DNA from 3 places in the Alkalihalophilus pseudofirmus genome. Region 2 is predicted to be linked to each of the others. Evidence: riboswitches for the same ligand, from Rfam matches in the RefSeq annotation. Region 2 holds a riboswitch; each other region holds the start of a gene.
The links. A riboswitch is a leader RNA that binds a small molecule or an ion and turns the genes downstream of it on or off. The one in region 2 is predicted to bind S-adenosylmethionine.

Region 1: linked by a shared signal. The riboswitch ahead of PQ478_RS18455 (methionine ABC transporter ATP-binding protein) and the one ahead of PQ478_RS03475 (pyridoxal phosphate-dependent aminotransferase) in region 2 are both predicted to bind S-adenosylmethionine.
Region 3: linked by a shared signal. The riboswitch ahead of PQ478_RS07515 (methionine biosynthesis PLP-dependent protein) and the one ahead of PQ478_RS03475 (pyridoxal phosphate-dependent aminotransferase) in region 2 are both predicted to bind S-adenosylmethionine.

Annotation. Positions count from the first base shown of each region.
Region 1 covers NZ_CP117835.1:3,488,813-3,494,269, reverse strand. The annotation lists gene gcvH (glycine cleavage system protein GcvH) at 1-241, shown strand, start outside; gene PQ478_RS18465 (YusG family protein) at 350-586, shown strand; gene PQ478_RS18460 (MFS transporter) at 708-1,982, shown strand; SAM riboswitch class I at 2,054-2,166, shown strand; gene PQ478_RS18455 (methionine ABC transporter ATP-binding protein) at 2,342-3,367, shown strand; gene PQ478_RS18450 (methionine ABC transporter permease) at 3,360-4,028, shown strand; gene PQ478_RS18445 (MetQ/NlpA family ABC transporter substrate-binding protein) at 4,042-4,896, shown strand; gene PQ478_RS18440 (carboxymuconolactone decarboxylase family protein) at 5,006-5,392, shown strand.
Region 2 covers NZ_CP117835.1:669,754-675,210, forward strand. The annotation lists gene PQ478_RS03465 (DUF418 domain-containing protein) at 438-1,622, opposite strand; gene nfsA (oxygen-insensitive NADPH nitroreductase) at 1,764-2,516, shown strand; SAM riboswitch class I at 2,611-2,714, shown strand; gene PQ478_RS03475 (pyridoxal phosphate-dependent aminotransferase) at 2,812-3,990, shown strand; gene PQ478_RS03480 (manganese catalase family protein) at 4,062-4,958, shown strand; gene PQ478_RS03485 (tartrate dehydrogenase) at 5,075-5,457, shown strand, end outside.
Region 3 covers NZ_CP117835.1:1,446,243-1,451,699, forward strand. The annotation lists gene PQ478_RS07495 (YpdA family putative bacillithiol disulfide reductase) at 1-281, shown strand, start outside; gene PQ478_RS07500 (asparaginase) at 304-1,272, opposite strand; gene prsW (glutamic-type intramembrane protease PrsW) at 1,438-2,085, shown strand; gene PQ478_RS07510 (hypothetical protein) at 2,108-2,272, shown strand; SAM riboswitch class I at 2,354-2,456, shown strand; gene PQ478_RS07515 (methionine biosynthesis PLP-dependent protein) at 2,544-3,665, shown strand; gene PQ478_RS07520 (bifunctional homocysteine S-methyltransferase/methylenetetrahydrofolate reductase) at 3,678-5,457, shown strand, end outside.

The DNA.
Region 1 (5,457 bases), 1.3 Mb from region 2:
CGACATCGAAGCAAACGAGCCTTTCGGTAGTGTAGAATCAGTTAAGACTGTTTCTGAACTATATGCACCAATTAGCGGGAAAGTCGTTGAAATCAACGAAGAGCTTGATGATTCCCCTGAATTTGTAAACGAATCACCGTATGAAAAAGCATGGATGATCGTTGTTGAGCTTAAGGATTCAAATGAAGTGGACAAGCTGATGAACGATTCTGAGTATGCAGAAATGATCAGCGAAGATTAATCATTTTAGAGAAGGAGGAACCTGCCTCCTTCTCTTTCTTTTTCCTCGAGTAGAACACACCGTGCGGCATACACTATAGCTACACCATACATTTGGAGGGGAAGCGGTATGGATTTAGTAAAAGTGGATGTGACAAGCAAGGTAAAAGGAAAGTATGAAAACGGCCATATGAACCTGTATGTGGATGATGCTCGCATCGGACAAGTAACGGAAACAGAAGCGGGCTTGCAGCATATTATGAGTGCTGGATATATATTTGAAGAGGATAAAGTATATAGATATGAACAGACCGACCCTAACCAAGTGACTTCCTATGTAGACAGCTGTGAAGAGGGCTGGTGTTAGAAGAACTGGTGTTAGATGATGTAAGCTTTTCGTCTGAAAACTTTGACGAAAGGCTTTTTATTTTGGGTGAAATCGACTATTATATTTAGGGGATCGAAATAATGAAAAGGTGATGGTCGATATGGCGCGTCTTATGGGAGACTGGTCAAGGCAGCTTAAATCATATAATCGAAATGTGCGTTTGTTTCTTTTAGCCTCTGTCCTAGCTAATATTGGGATGGGGATTTTTATGGTCATTTATAATTATTATATACGTGAGTTAGGCTATGTTGATCAAGTCAACGGCAGAGTCATTGCGATGCAGGCTATGGCTAGTGCGATTGCACTTTTGCCTGCTGGCTTGTTGAGTGATAAGATCGGCCGAAAAAAAGTCATCTTGTTTGGAGCCGTTTTTGCAGCCGTCAGTCTTTTACTAAGAGGGGTGCTGACAGCTGAAACACTTCTATTAGCAACTGCTTTTATGACAGGACTTTTTATGGCGTTTATCCAAGTATCTTCTATTCCACTCCTTGCGGAAAATTCATCTGAAAAAGAACGGGTGCACCTGTTCAGCTTTAACTTTGCTCTTATTATGGTAGCAAACGTAATCGGAAACACATTAGGCGGGACGATGTCTGATTTATTTCATAATGTATTTGGCCTCGCCATGTTAACAAGTGTACGAATCACCTTGTTGTTTGGGGCAGCATTATTTTTTATAGCGTTAATTCCAATTTTAAAGATTCGTGAGGAACAAAAAGTCCGCAAAGAGAAAACAGGAGCAAGCTCTCTAGGGAAGTTATTTACGACACATCGTTCCAGTCTGAAAGTGATCGGACTTTTCGCTGTAGCTAACTTATTGATTGGCTTTGGATCTGGTCTCGTTATCCCTTACCTGAATCTCTATTTTACCGACCGCTTTGATGTAAGTTATTCGGTTGTCGGTATTATTCTCTCTTTAGGCCAGGCAATGACGGCGATTGCGCTAATGATCGGTCCAAGTGTCGTGCGAAGAGTGGGTGAAGTAAAAGCGGTGGTCATTTTGCAGCTGTCCTCCTTGCCGTTTCTTCTATTAACTGCCTACACAGAAATATTGTGGGTTGCTGTTATAGGTTTCTTATTTAGGCAGGCATTAATGAATGCAGGGAATCCAATCCAGATGGCATTGATGATGCGGAAGGTAGATGACTCGATGAAAGGTCTTGCTAACTCAGTGGGCCAGATGGTGTTCCAGCTTGGCTGGGCGGTAATGGGTCCTGTTTCAACTACCCTTGTAATGATTCATGGTTCCTACTACGGGTATGCGTATGTATTCACGATCACAGCAAGCCTTTATCTCATCGGTTCGGTCTACTTTTTTCTAGTATTTAGGGAGAAAAAAGCAACGGAAATATCTTCTTCAAATGTTTCGGCATAAAATCGTTGACAGCTAAAAAACCCGCGTGCTATGATGCATTCATGTAAAAGCGAACGACAACAACTTTATATCTCTTATCGCGAGAGGTGGAGGGACTGGCCCGATGAAACCCAGCAACCACTAAGTCATATGTTGACCTAGAAGGTGCTAATTCCTGCAAAGCATGAGCTTTGGTAGATGAGAGAAGGGATAATGAATTTACGCCTTTCTGTTCATCATAAACAGAAGGGCTTTTTTATTGTGTATGAGTTTGTCGTACGTTAGAGTTAGGAGATCCTCATCCTTTCATGCTTTACTAAATAACTTCAGTAAAGCTTATAACGTGGTTTGGGATTTATAGAGAAAGTAGGGAGTAATTAATGATTTCACTTCGATCGATTCGTAAACGATTTGAAACGAAGAATGGCACCGTTCATGCCGTCGATGGCGTTGATTTAAATATCGGCGAGGGGGAGATATTCGGTGTGATTGGATATAGCGGCGCAGGTAAAAGTACGTTAATTCGTATGTTAAATATGCTTGAGCGTCCAACAGAAGGAGAGGTTGTTGTAGCTGGCAAAAAGCTTTCAGCACTCTCAACAAAAGAATTAAGAAAAGCCCGTCAAGAAATCGGGATGATTTTCCAGCATTTTAATTTGCTTTGGTCGCGTACGGTGCGAGATAATATCGCGTTTCCTCTTGAAATTGCAGGTGTGCCAAAAGCCAAACGTGAACAACGGGTGAATGAGTTAATTGAGCTAGTAGGGCTTAAAGGACGCGGAGACAGCTATCCATCGCAATTGAGCGGCGGACAAAAACAGCGTGTCGGTATTGCACGTGCGCTTGCTAACAATCCTAAGGTGCTGTTATGTGATGAAGCAACATCCGCACTAGATCCTAAGACGACAGATTCGATTTTGGACTTGCTCGTTGATATTAATCAAAAGTTAGGCTTAACGATCGTGCTGATCACACATGAAATGCACGTCATTCGTAAAATTTGTCATCAAGTGGCTGTGATGGAAGCCGGTAAAGTAGTTGAGCAGGGACCGGTGCTAGAAGTATTCCGTAAGCCAAAAGAAGAGATGACGAAGGAATTTGTTAAGCAAATTACAGAGCCTGAAGAAACGACAGATGCGATTAAGCAATTACTCGCAGATCACCCTGAAGGTAAAATTGTTCAGTTAACCTTCGTCGGTGAAGAGGCGGAAAGCCCATTAATTACGCAGCTGATTCGCTCATTTGATATTGAAGTAAATATTGTGCAAGGAAAGATCACGAAGATCCAAGAAGGGTCATACGGGACGTTATTTGTTGCTTTACATGGAGAGACTGATGAAGTCGAGCGCGCGATTGCCTTTATCCGCAGCAAGAAAGTGGAAGTGGAGGTGATCACGTATGAATGATCAATTTTTAGCTGATGTGAAATGGGACCGCTTATGGGATGCGACGATTGAAACGCTCTATATGACGTCTATTTCTGTCTTTGCTACATTTGTACTTGGCCTCATTTTAGGATTAGTTCTTTATCTGACAGCCAAAGGGAATCTATGGGAGAATTATCTTGTTAACGTGGTGGCAAGCTTTATCGTTAATATTTTTAGATCAATCCCATTTATCATATTAATTGTTTTATTAATTCCATTTACAAGGGCCCTGACAGGTTCGATGCTTGGGGCAAATGCAGCGCTTCCTGCATTAATCATTGGAGCTGCCCCGTTCTATGCGCGTATGGTGGAGATTGCCCTGCGTGAGATCGATAAAGGGGTTATTGAAGCGTCACAATCAATGGGAGCGAGCAACTGGACAATCATTCGGAAAGTTTTAATTCCTGAATCCTTGCCAGCACTTATTTCTGGAATCACCGTTACAGCGATTGCACTTGTCAGCTATACAGCGATGGCAGGGGTCATTGGTGCAGGCGGTCTGGGCCATTTCGCGTACCTAGAAGGATTCCAGCGCAATAACAGCGAGATTACTTTGGTAGCAACAATCGCAATTCTATTGGTCGTTTTTGTGATCCAGTGGATTGGTGATTATTTTACAAATAAAACAGATAAACGGTAGGGGGAAAAGAGAGATGAAAAAGTTTTTAAGCGTAGTAGCAGCTGCAGCATTGTCTGTATCATTAGTGGCATGCGGCGGTGCAGAGGAAGAAACAACAGATAACGAAGCTGGTGAGGGTGCTGAAGGTGAAACAACGACATTAACAGTCGGTGCTTCTGCTGTACCGCATGCAGAAATCCTTGAAGCAGCACAGGAATTGCTTGCTGAAGAAGGCATTGACCTTCAAGTCCAAGTTTTCCAAGATTACATCTTGCCAAACCAAGCGTTACGTGATGGCGACATCGATGTGAACTATTTCCAAACGCCTGGTTATTTAGCAATGCAAATTGATGAGAACGACTATGACTTTGTCAGCGTTGGTGCAGTCCATGCAGAACCAATCGGTGTGTACTCTAAAGAATATTCAAGCCTTGATGAGCTTCCTGAAGGCGCCTCAATTATTATGAGTGATTCAATCAGTGACCACGGCCGTATTCTGCCGATCTTTGAGCGTGCAGGCTTAATTGAGCTAGATGTTGAAGAAGGTCAATTAGCAACAATCGATGATATTTCATCTAATCCGAAGAACTTACAATTTGGTTCAACTCAAGTAGAAGCTCGTATGCTTGCTCCTTCATTTGAAAGCGGCGAGGGTGATGCTGTTGTCATCAACACAAACTACGCTCTTGAGGGCGGAGTAGATATTGAGCAATACGGAATTGCATTTGAAGAAGAAGATGTACTTCAACCTAACCTGATCGTTGTTCGTGCAGAAGATGAAGAGCGTCCAGAAGTACAAAAGCTTTTAGAAGTTCTTCAATCTGAAGAGATCCAAAACTTCATCAACGAAGAGTATGATGGAGCTGTTATTCCTTTAACTGAAGAATAAGATGAAAAACAGATAAAGAGCGCCTAAATGGCGTTCTTTTTTTGTATAAATGAATTCCTGAAATCGAATACTACCTTTGAAGTGGATTCAACTTTAGGAGGGATGAATGATGGAACAGCAGCAACAGCAGAACCAAAGTGCAGTTGAGATGGCACTACTTGAATATAAAGAAGGGTTAGGACACTTCACAGAGAAGATGCCTGATATTGCTAAGAAATATAATGCGTTCACAGAAGCATGTTTTGCAAAAGGCAAGCTTTCTCAAAAAGAAAAGCAAATGATCGCACTTGGTATTAGTGTATTTTCACAAGATGAGTATTGTATTATTTATCATACAAAAGGATGCCTCGACCAAGGCTGTACTGAAGATGAAATTTTAGAAGCAGTGGGCGTTACAGCAGCATTCGGCGGCGGGGCAGCGATGAGCCAGGCTGTCACTCTTGTCCAAGAAGCAATGACCGACCTTAGCGGCAAAGGCAGTCAGATGCAGCAGTAAATTTTTCAAATATTGGGTCAAGTCGAAAAACGGTGGAAATAAGAGTTATCGTGTTGGTAAGTTTT
Region 2 (5,457 bases):
CTGTGGGGTCTTCCCTGGCCACGCACATCCCGCAGGAGTCGAGTCCCTTCCACTCCAATCAACGGAGTAAGGCTGTTGTTAAGTTGCTCCTTCAATTTTCAGTCCTTAGAAAGCGATTGGGGATGAAAGCATTTATACGTTGGCCTTAAGTGAACTGAATCGTAACAAAATCACCCCACTTAATACTTTCACAATGCAATAAATCAGCGGATGAAATATGCGAGACTTCTGTGGGGACTAGAGCAGGAGTGAGATCCCACAGGGCATTAGCCCGAGGAAGCTCACTAGCTCCCCACGAAAAGCGAAGTGTATTTCAGGAGCGGCGCCCCCCTCAAACATTCGGTTATTTTCAAGCTGCATTTGCGAGCTGTTTACATAGGCCGCATCTCTAATATCCATATATCCACAAGTTAAAATACTCTTATCCCATTCTCTGTTTATCGCTTTAACTTAGGAATCTCAAGATAGGTTCCTGCTCGCCATACCCATTCAAATGGTCCCATTTTAAAGCGCGAGAGCCACCAGCTGCTGAATAGTACTTGGAGCAAGAAAAATCCAACGGCAAGAAGAGCACCCGCAAAATAGCCAATACTATTAAATAAGCCAATTCCATACCCGAAGAATAAGGTAGTAAAGACGATGGACTGCATTAAATAGTTTGTTAGAGACAGCCTGCCGACTTTTGCTAAAGGCTGTAACCATTTTTGTGCTTTAGGGCTTGTAGCTAAAAGAGCAATACTTGTTGCATAGAACATTGCGACAAGCGGTCCGCCGATTGTCATATGAAGCATTTCATAGGAATAGGAATCCCCCATAAAAGCATGTGGAATTTTAGCAGGGAACCCAACGAGCATCGTGATCCACCATATTTTCTTTATGAATGGACGGTTCTCTTCAATAGTCAACAGCCACTTTTTCCGCGCAACAAATGCACCGAGTAAAAACATGCCAAGAACAGCTACTACCGCATTAAATGTAACAAGAAGCTGGCCCCATCCGCCCATTCCAAATGGATCTGTTGTTAACCTGAATTGTACAACTTCTGCATATGTCCCAGACGTGAGCACTTCTTTTTCTTCTGCAGAGTAGGCTGCTAGTGAATCTTCAAAAGTGAAGGTGGATTCATCCTCTGGCATTGCAATACTTGAAGCCATCAATAACAAAATGATAAAAGACCAGATAAGAAGGCCTCGTTCCTTTAAGCGGAGAAATAAAAATAAGATAAATCCTCCGATCGCATATGTTATCAGAATATCTCCATCCCAAATCAAAAGGTAATGGGCTAACCCAGCGAAAAGCAGAATGAACATTCTTCTATAATATACGGTTCCAAATCGGAGTTCGCGTTGTTCAAGCCTCTCTTTCAAAAGGGCCATCCCGTAACCGAATAAAAATGAAAATAAGGTATAAAAGCTTGCTGTGGCAAAGAATAAGGTCGCACTCTCAGCAACTCGGTCAATTGTACCTAATGGGTAATAATCATGCAGCCCTGGAATCAAGAAAAGACCGTATTGAAAATGCAGGCTGTTAGCAAGTAAAATCCCGAGTAATGCGAGCCCGCGCATCATATCAAGGGAGGCAATCCGTTCATTGTCTTGGATTGAGGTAGCTCGTGTGTTCATCTCAAACCTCCTGTGTAAAATTGGAATCATAGTAACTTACTCATTGTAAAATATTTCTATTACTCTCACAAGACACAATTCTTTCTCCAGCTAAATAGATCATGTAAACTATTTAATAAATCAGAAAAAAGGGTGATTCTTATGAAAAATGAAATGACAGAGCTCTTGCAAAGCCACCGTTCGATTCGTGCCTTTACTAGTGAAAAAGTAAGTAAAGGGATGATAGAGGAAATCATCGAGTCCGGCAGGTGGGCGCCTACTTCCCATCACGTTCAAGCTTACAGTATTGTTGTCGTCACAGATCAGCAGAAAAAAGATACATTAAGTGAGCTGTGCGGCAGCCAGAAGTATGTCGCTGATTGCCCAGTATTTTTCGTCATTTGTGCAGATTATAACCGTCTAAAAAAGGCTAGCGACAAACATGGGGCTCCTCTTGAAGTTAGAGGCATCGAACAAGTTCTTGTAGGAGCAGTTGATGCAGCCCTTGTAGCTGAAAATATGCTTATTGCTGCAAGGTCCTATGGTCTTGGCGGAGTGATGATCGGCGGCATTCGAAACCTTCCGGACCAAGTAAGTGAGCTTCTCGATCTTCCTGATTATACATTTCCTGTAATGGGATTATGTATCGGTTATCCTGATCAAAACCCTGCTCAAAAGCCACGGCTGCCAAAGGCTGGTGCTGTTCATTATGAGACCTATCAACACGATCAAATCACATCATCTCTTGATCAATATGATGAAGAAATGAAGCAATATTATTCAGAGCGGACAAACGGAACAAGGAAAACTACGTGGACTGAGATGATGGCAGCTCACCACTCTACACCAAAGCGTGCACATCTCGACCAGTTTCTAAAAAATCAAGGATTTTTACATTCTGACACAAAAGATTGACAAATCGTTAACAATTCTGTAAACTCTCATTCATAAAGAGTAAATACATAATGTGTAGCGCTTTCACAGAGTGTTAGACAAAATGAATAATCATCACTTATCCAGAGTGACCGAGGGAACAGGCCCGACGACGTCCAGCAACCGCCGCAAGGAAAGGTGCTCCTTCCTGCAGAATCATTGTATTCTGAAAGATAAGCGAATTGTCTTATTCAGACAAGAGCCTTTTCAGAATATGGAAAGGCTCTTTTTTTATTTTTTAGTTAATAAATAGGTAGAAAATATAGAGGTGACAAACATGAAAACATTTGAATCATCTAGAGCTATGGAGAGGCTCCCAAGTCAATTTTTTGCAAAACTCGTTAAAAAGGTGAATGAAGTGAAGAGACATAGTGATGATGTGATTAATCTCGGGCAAGGCAATCCGGATCAGCCGACACCTGCACATATCGTTGAGAAATTAAAAGAAGCAGCTGACAATCCAATGCATCATAAATATGCTCCTTTTGCAGGCCATACGTTTCTAAAGGAAGCTGTCGCTGAATATTACCATCGTGAATACGGAGTAGAAATAGATGCACAAACAGAAGTGGCTGTACTGGGCGGGGCTAAAACAGGTCTAATTGAGCTTAGTCAGTGCTTGTTAGATCCTGAAGATCTTGCCCTCGTACCAGATCCTGGATACCCTGATTACTGGTCAGGGGTTGAGCTTGCCGGAGCAAAGATGCACATGATGCCTCTGTTACAAGAATTGGATTTTCATCCCGACTTTACAACACTTAAAGAAGAAACACTTGAACAGGCTAAATTAATGTTCTTGAATTACCCTAATAACCCAACTGGCGCGATTGCTACACCAGCTTTGTTTCAAGATGCAATTGAACTTGGCCAAAAGCATGATCTATGTATTGTTCATGATTTTGCTTATGGGGCGATTGGTTTTGAAGGAAAGAAACCTCTTAGCTTCTTGCAATTAAAAGGAGCAAAAGATGTTGGTGTAGAAGTGATGACGTTATCCAAAACATACAATATGGCAGGTTGGAGAGTCGGGTTTGTTGTTGGAAACAAAAGCGTGGTGAGTGCAATTGAAAAGCTTCAGGATCACTTATTTTGCAGTATTTTTGGAGGGATTCAAGAAGCGGCTGCTCATGCGCTCTTATCAGAGCAACAGTGTGTAGAGGATCTTGTAGCCACATATGAGGCCCGCCGTAACGTACTAGTTGAAGCAGCACATAAAGCAGGGTGGGAAGCAGAAGCGCCGCTTGGTTCGTTCTTTGCATGGTTCCCTGTCCCAAAAGACTATACATCAGAAGAATTTGCCGATATTCTTCTTAAAGAAGCAAGAGTTGTGGTCGCTCCTGGGGTCGGGTTTGGTAAATACGGAGAAGGATATGTTCGCATAGGGCTGCTTGCAGATGAAGACACATTAAGAGAGGCAATGGAGCGTATCGGGGCTCTTCGGCTCTTTGACAAATAAAAGGTAATAAGACAAACAATCTCTCACATAAAACATATAGAGTTACTATATGTGAAATAGGAGGGATTGTTTTGTTTACTCGCTATAATCGCTTAGCTATTGAACTCCCTAAGCCAAAGGCTCCTGATGCCAATGCCGCTGCTGCTGTACAGGAACTTCTTGGCGGGAAATTTGGGGAGATGTCGACGTTAAATAACTACTTATTTCAGTCATTTAACTTCCGGAACAAAAAGAAGCTGAAACCGTTTTTTGATTTAGTCGCTAGTATTACAGCTGAAGAGCTTGGTCATGTTGAACTGGTCTCAAACACGATTAACTTAATGATTGAAGGGACGACATTCCCAGGAGACCCGAATATTGCACCGATGCAGGCAGCTACTGACAAGCGGAATACAGCCCATTTTATTCAAACGGCACAAACGTCTTACCCAATGGACTCAATGGGAGGATCGTGGAGAGGAGACTATGTTTTTAACAGCGGCAACTTAATCCTTGATTTATTACACAATTTCTTCTTAGAGTGCGGAGCGAGAACACATAAGATGCGTGTATATGAAATGACAAGCAACCCAGTAGCTCGTGAGATGATTGGGTATTTACTTGTGCGCGGCGGAGTTCATGTTGTGGCTTATGCAAAAGCAATTGAAATTGCAACAGGTGTTGATGTAACAAAGATGCTTCCGATTCCAAACTTGGATAATGCGGCGTTTGAGACAACAAGGAAATTCGAAGCTGAAGGCGTGCACCGTAAATTATATACATGGAGTGCCACAGATTACAGAGATATAGATAAGATCTGGAAAGGAAATCACCCACTGCAGGGAGGCCAGCTCGAAGTGATCGTAGGGGCCCCAGCCGGAGCACCAATGCCTGACTTAGAAGAAATTCCTGAGGAGTTTGCACCTGGGATCTCTAAGGAAGATTTTGATGAAATTGTCAAACGTCTTCAACGTTCTGCTGGTATATGATAAACGGAGCGCACAGTATGAACATATATTGTGCGCTTCTTTCGTTTTACGAAACAAAGCGCTTTCAATTTTTAGAATTATTTAATAAAATATGAATTGGAGAGGAGTGTTGAAAAATGAAACAGATAAAATTAGCAGTCATCCCAGGAGACGGGGTTGGCGTTGAAATTATGCCGTACGCAACAAAGGTACTAGATGCAGTAGCAGACTTGCACGGAGGTCTGAAATTTGAGCATGAGTGGTATCCATACAGCTGTGAGTATTATCTTGAGCATGGCGAGATGATGCCAAAAGATGGACTAGACCAGCTTAGCCAGCATGATGCTGTCTTTTTAGGAGCAGTAGGAAATCCAAAGCTTGTTGCGGACCATATCTCTTTATGGGGGCTACTAATCAATATCCGCAGGGGCTTTAAACAAACATTAAATATTAGACATGCTAAACAATTAAGAGGCATTCAACCGATGGTCACTAATCCTGGCGGGTTTGATCTTATTGT
Region 3 (5,457 bases), 780 kb from region 2:
ATACAATCGGTGATGAAGTATATTCAGTGAAGGCAGATGCTGTTTTCGCTATGACAGGTTACCATCCTGATCATTCTTTTCTAAGAAAAATAGGGGTGGAAGTAGAAGCAGGTTCCGGACGTCCTGCTTTAGATCCTGAAACGATGGAAACAAATGTTGAAGGAGTTTATATTGCTGGAGTGATTGCAGCTGGCAATAATGCAAATGAAATCTTTATCGAAAATGGACGTCACCATGGACCGTTGATCGCTGAAGATTTAAAGAAAAAATTTTCAACATAAAAAAGCCCTTTTAGGGGCTTTTTTATGTTAGGAATATTTGTTGTAATTGTTCATTATCAGTAGTAAGTTCAAGAGCAACCATTAGCTTCAAGCGTGCTTTTTGTCCGTTTAGTCCATTCGTAAAAATTACCCCAAGATCTTTAAGCGTTCTTCCGCCTCCGTCGTAACCATATGTATCCTGTACGACTCCGCTGTAACATCTTGATACTAATACAACAGGGATTTGTTTTTTTATTAAACGGTCTAATGCAGGCATGATGGCCGGTGGCACGTTCCCTTGTCCAAAAGCTTCAATGACCAGGCCGTTAATTCCTGCATCAGCTACTGCATCAACAATATCAGCTTCCATCCCGGCGTACGTTTTAAGCAGTGAGACTTTCTTTGTTAGGGAATCAACTGGGTGGCATTCCCTATGCGATAATGTATGATGGAAGTTTACCCCTCGTTTAGTGACAATTCCAATCGGGCCGTATTGAGGGCTTTGAAAGGTGGCAATGTTAGAACTATGTGTTTTCGTTACGTTTTTAGCTGTATGAATTTCATCGTTTAAAACAACGAGCACACCTTTACCGTAGGCTTCGTCACTTGCTGCGGTTTTTACAGCAGAAATGAGGTTGTGAGGACCATCTGATCCTAGTTCATTGCTTGAGCGCATAGCGCCGGTTACCACAACTGGGTTTTCGATGTTTAAGACAAGATCAAGTAAATAAGCCGTCTCTTCTAGCGTATCCGTACCATGTGTCACTACAATTCCATCGAGCGAATCATTTTGTACTCTTTCTTTTAATCGTTTGGCCAGATCGACCATTAGAGAAGGAGTCATATGAGGCGACGGAATGTTCAAGTAATCATCTACGACAACAGAGGCGATGCTTGAAAGGGATTCAATTGTGGAATATAATGGATTTACTAGATTGGGGGTAACCGCACCATGTTCATCCTCTTGCATAGCGATGGTTCCGCCAGTATGTAACACAAGTATCTTTTTCATCTTTCATGCTCCTTTTTATCGTTCGAGAATGACTCTCTTGATGTTATGTACGTATTTTACCATACTTTTCATACCTCACTCATTAGAATTACCATCTAATTTTGTATAAATACTATTTGTATGATTAATAAATGATTGCACAGTATAAGAAAGGTAGGCTCTACATTGTTTGCCCTATTAACAGCTGCTATTGCACCAGGAATGGCGTTACTATCTTATTTTTATTTGAGAAATGAATATGAATCAACTGTCAATGCCTTAGTGTTTAGAACCTTTATTATTGGACTTATCCTTGTTTTCCCTGTTATGGTGTTGCAGTACGCCTTTACAGCTGAGGGTTTATTACAGGCTGGTCTAAGTCAAGCATTTATTTTGTATGGATTTTTTGAGGAGTTTTTCAAATGGTTCATGCTCTATTTTTTTGCATATCAATATGGACAAATGAAACGTCGTTATGATGGAATTGTCTACGGTGTGTCTTTATCACTAGGGTTTGCATCGATGGAAAATGTGTTCTATATTCTAGCTCACGGACTAGAGACTGCGGTAGGTCGTGCTCTGCTTCCTGTATCAAGCCATGCATTATATGGGGTGATTATGGGCTATTATCTAGGCAGAGCCAAGATGGAGAACACCAAAAGAAAGCAGTTTCTATTACTATCCTTATTGATCCCGGTCCTGCTTCATGGAGTCTATGATTTCATTTTGCTGACATTTGATATGTACTTTTTAATCGGACTGGTACCTTTTATGGTCGGCCTTTGGATCTTAGCGTTAAATAAGGTAAAATGGGCTAATAAGCTTGATCATTAAAATGTAGAAAGGGGAATGAAAGATGGTAGGAGAACGTTATCGAGTAATCATTCGTTGCCCGAAATGCGGGGAAAAATATATTCTACGTGGCAAAGAAAATGATCACGGTGAATATGAGACGGGCTTTAAACAATGTGTGTGCGGAAATAATGATGACCTTCACGTGGATGCGACACCTGAATCTTAAAAAACACTTGCAATTACTCGTGAGATAGTGTAACTTAGGTTCAACGTAGAAAGTTTATTTAGAAATTTCATAAAACATGAATTCTTATCAAGAGAGACGGAGGGAATGGCCCGATGAAGTCTCAGCAACCAGCCATTATTGGTCAGGTGCTAATTCCACCAAGCTGAAGCTTGGAAGATAAGAAGAGGCTAGCATTTAACAGACACCTTCTTCTTATTTATTTAAGGAAGGTGTCTTTTTTAGTTATTAGGAGGAATCGGGAGGAGAAACCATGACAAAAGAGAGATATAAAACAGAGGTTGTTCAGATTGGAAATAGAGGACGCGAGCATACTGGAGCTGTTAATACGCCTATTTACTTATCAACAGCCTACAGACATACTGGTATTGGAGAATCAACAGGATATGATTATGCAAGAACGGGCAATCCGACACGTGAAGTTTTAGAAGATGCGATTGCGTCCCTTGAAGAAGGAGATCAAGGATTTGCATGCAGCTCTGGAATGGCTGCAATTCAAACAGTCTTTTCGTTATTTGAGTCGGGGGATGAAATTTTAGCATCTAAAGATTTATATGGCGGGACATATCGACTGTTTGAAGAAGGATGGAGCAGATGGGGCCTTCATTTCTCTTATGTTGACCCGAGGGACTTAGCTCAAGTAGAAGCGGCTGTCAATGAAAAAACAAAAGCACTGTTTATAGAGACTCCAACGAATCCTTTGATGCAAGAAGCCTGTATTAAGTCACTTGCAGCTATTTGTCAAAAACAACAGCTATTATTGATCGTTGATAACACGTTCTACACTCCTTTATTACAACAGCCGCTTGTAGAAGGTGCTGATATCGTTGTTCATAGTGCATCCAAATATCTAGGAGGGCACAATGATGTAATCGCAGGTCTCGTCGTCTCAAAAGGCAAAGAATTATCTGAGCGAATTGGATATTATCATAATGGAATTGGCGCAACACTCGGTGCTTTTGACTCATGGCTTTTAATTCGTGGGATGAAGACTCTAGCCCTCCGTATGGAAAAGCACGAAGAGAATGCGAAAGCTGTCGTTCAATATTTAGAAGAAAATGAGCATGTTACAGATGTATTATATCCAGGGCGCGGCGGAATGGTATCGTTTCGTATTCAAGACGAGGAATGGGTGAATCCGCTCTTGCAGCAATTAAAACTGATTTCCTTTGCAGAGAGCCTAGGCGGTGTGGAAAGTTTAATGACCTATCCAGCAACCCAAACACATGCAGATATTCCAGAAGACGTGAGGGTTGAAAATGGCGTCTGTAATCGACTTCTTCGTTTTTCAGTAGGGATTGAGAGAGCAGAAGATCTTATAAATGATTTAGAGCAAGCCATTACGTATGCAGCTAAATCGAAATCAAATGTGTAAGGGGGTGTCCGCATGACTTTTATAGAAAAAATGAAAAATGAAGTATTAGTTGGAGACGGTGCAATGGGGACTCTTCTTTATGAACAAGGGATTTCCAAATGCTTTGAGGAGCTGAATCTATCAGACCCAAATAGAATTATAGATGCACATAAACAATATATCGAAGCAGGTGCTGTAATCATTCAAACGAATACGTACGCTGCCAATCGCTTAAAACTGGAGAAATATGGCCTCGGTGAAAAGGTTAGAATCATTAATCAAGAAGCAGTAAAGCTTGCAAGAGAAGCTGGCCCTAATGGCATATTTATTGTCGGAACAGTCGGTGGATTGCAAAATTTCCATCAAGAGGAATGGACGAAAGAAGAAGTTCTAGAGGCATTAGAAGAACAAATTGAGGCCTTGCTTGCATCAAATGTAGACGGTATATTGTTAGAAACTTTTTATGACTTAGATGAACTGTTAGGAGCAATTAATATCGTTCGGAACCAATCGGAGCTCCCTATAATTGCTAATGTTTCACTAGGTGAAATCGGGGTGCTTCATGGCGGGGTTTCTCTTAAAGAAGCAATTGGCAAGCTAGAGAATGCAGGAGCAGATGTTGTAGGGGTAAACTGCAGAATGGGTCCAAGCCACATGCTTCGTTCATTAGAAGATGTGCCGCTGCCAAAGCGTGCGTATTTGTCCGTTTATCCAAATGCCAGCTTGCCTGAATATCAAGACGGAAGATTGTTTTATCATTCAAATCCTGAATATTTCGAGAGTATGGGTGAGCAGTTTGTGAATCAAGGGGTACGCCTTCTTGGCGGCTGCTGTGGTACGACTCCCGAGCACATTAGAGCCTTTAGTCAAGTAGCAGAGCGTAGAACACCTGTGGAGGAGAAATGGGTTACGCCTTCTTTGGAAAAAGTTACAAAGAAAATAGAGTTTCCTCGCTCTCTAGAGCCGCTATCTGATATTGCTAAGAAAAGACGCTCAGTGATCGTTGAGCTCGATCCTCCTAAGAAATTAAGTACTGAAAAATTTATAAAGGGTGCAAAAGTTTTAAAAGAAGCAGGAGTGGATGCGGTGACTCTGGCGGATAATTCACTTGCTTCTCCGAGGATTGACAATATGGCTCTGGCCGCCCAAATAAAAGAAGATGTAAGGCCGCTTGTACATGTAACTTGCCGAGACCGTAATTTAATTGGGCTGCAGTCACATTTGATGGGGCTGCATGCGCTCGGTATTAATGATGTGCTGGCTGTGACCGGAGATCCGACAAAAGTGGGGGATTTCCCGGGGGCTACTTCGGTGTATGATGTCACCTCTTTTCAACTTATTTCATTAATGAAACAATTAAATGAAGGCATATCTTTCTCAGGTAAAGATCTTGGACAGAAAGCTAATTTCTCTATTGCTGCTGCTTGTAACCCTAACGTTAGGCACTTGGATAAAGCAGTTCAGCGAATGGAGAAGAAAATAGAGAGTGGTGCTGACTTCTTTATGACGCAGCCTATGTACAGCGAGGAACAAATTGAAGCGTTCTATCATGAAACAAAACATTTAGATACACCAATTTATGTCGGGATCATGCCGCTGACAAGCTCAAGAAACGCTGAATTTCTTCACAATGAAGTGCCGGGTATTAAGCTTACAGATTCAATCCGCAGATCAATGGCTTCCTGTGAAACAAAAGATAGTGCTCAATTAGAAGGAATAAAGATTGCAAAATCATTAATTGATACAGCTACACAGTATTTTAACGGTATTTATTTAATTACACCGTTTCTGCGATATGAAATTACAGCTGAGT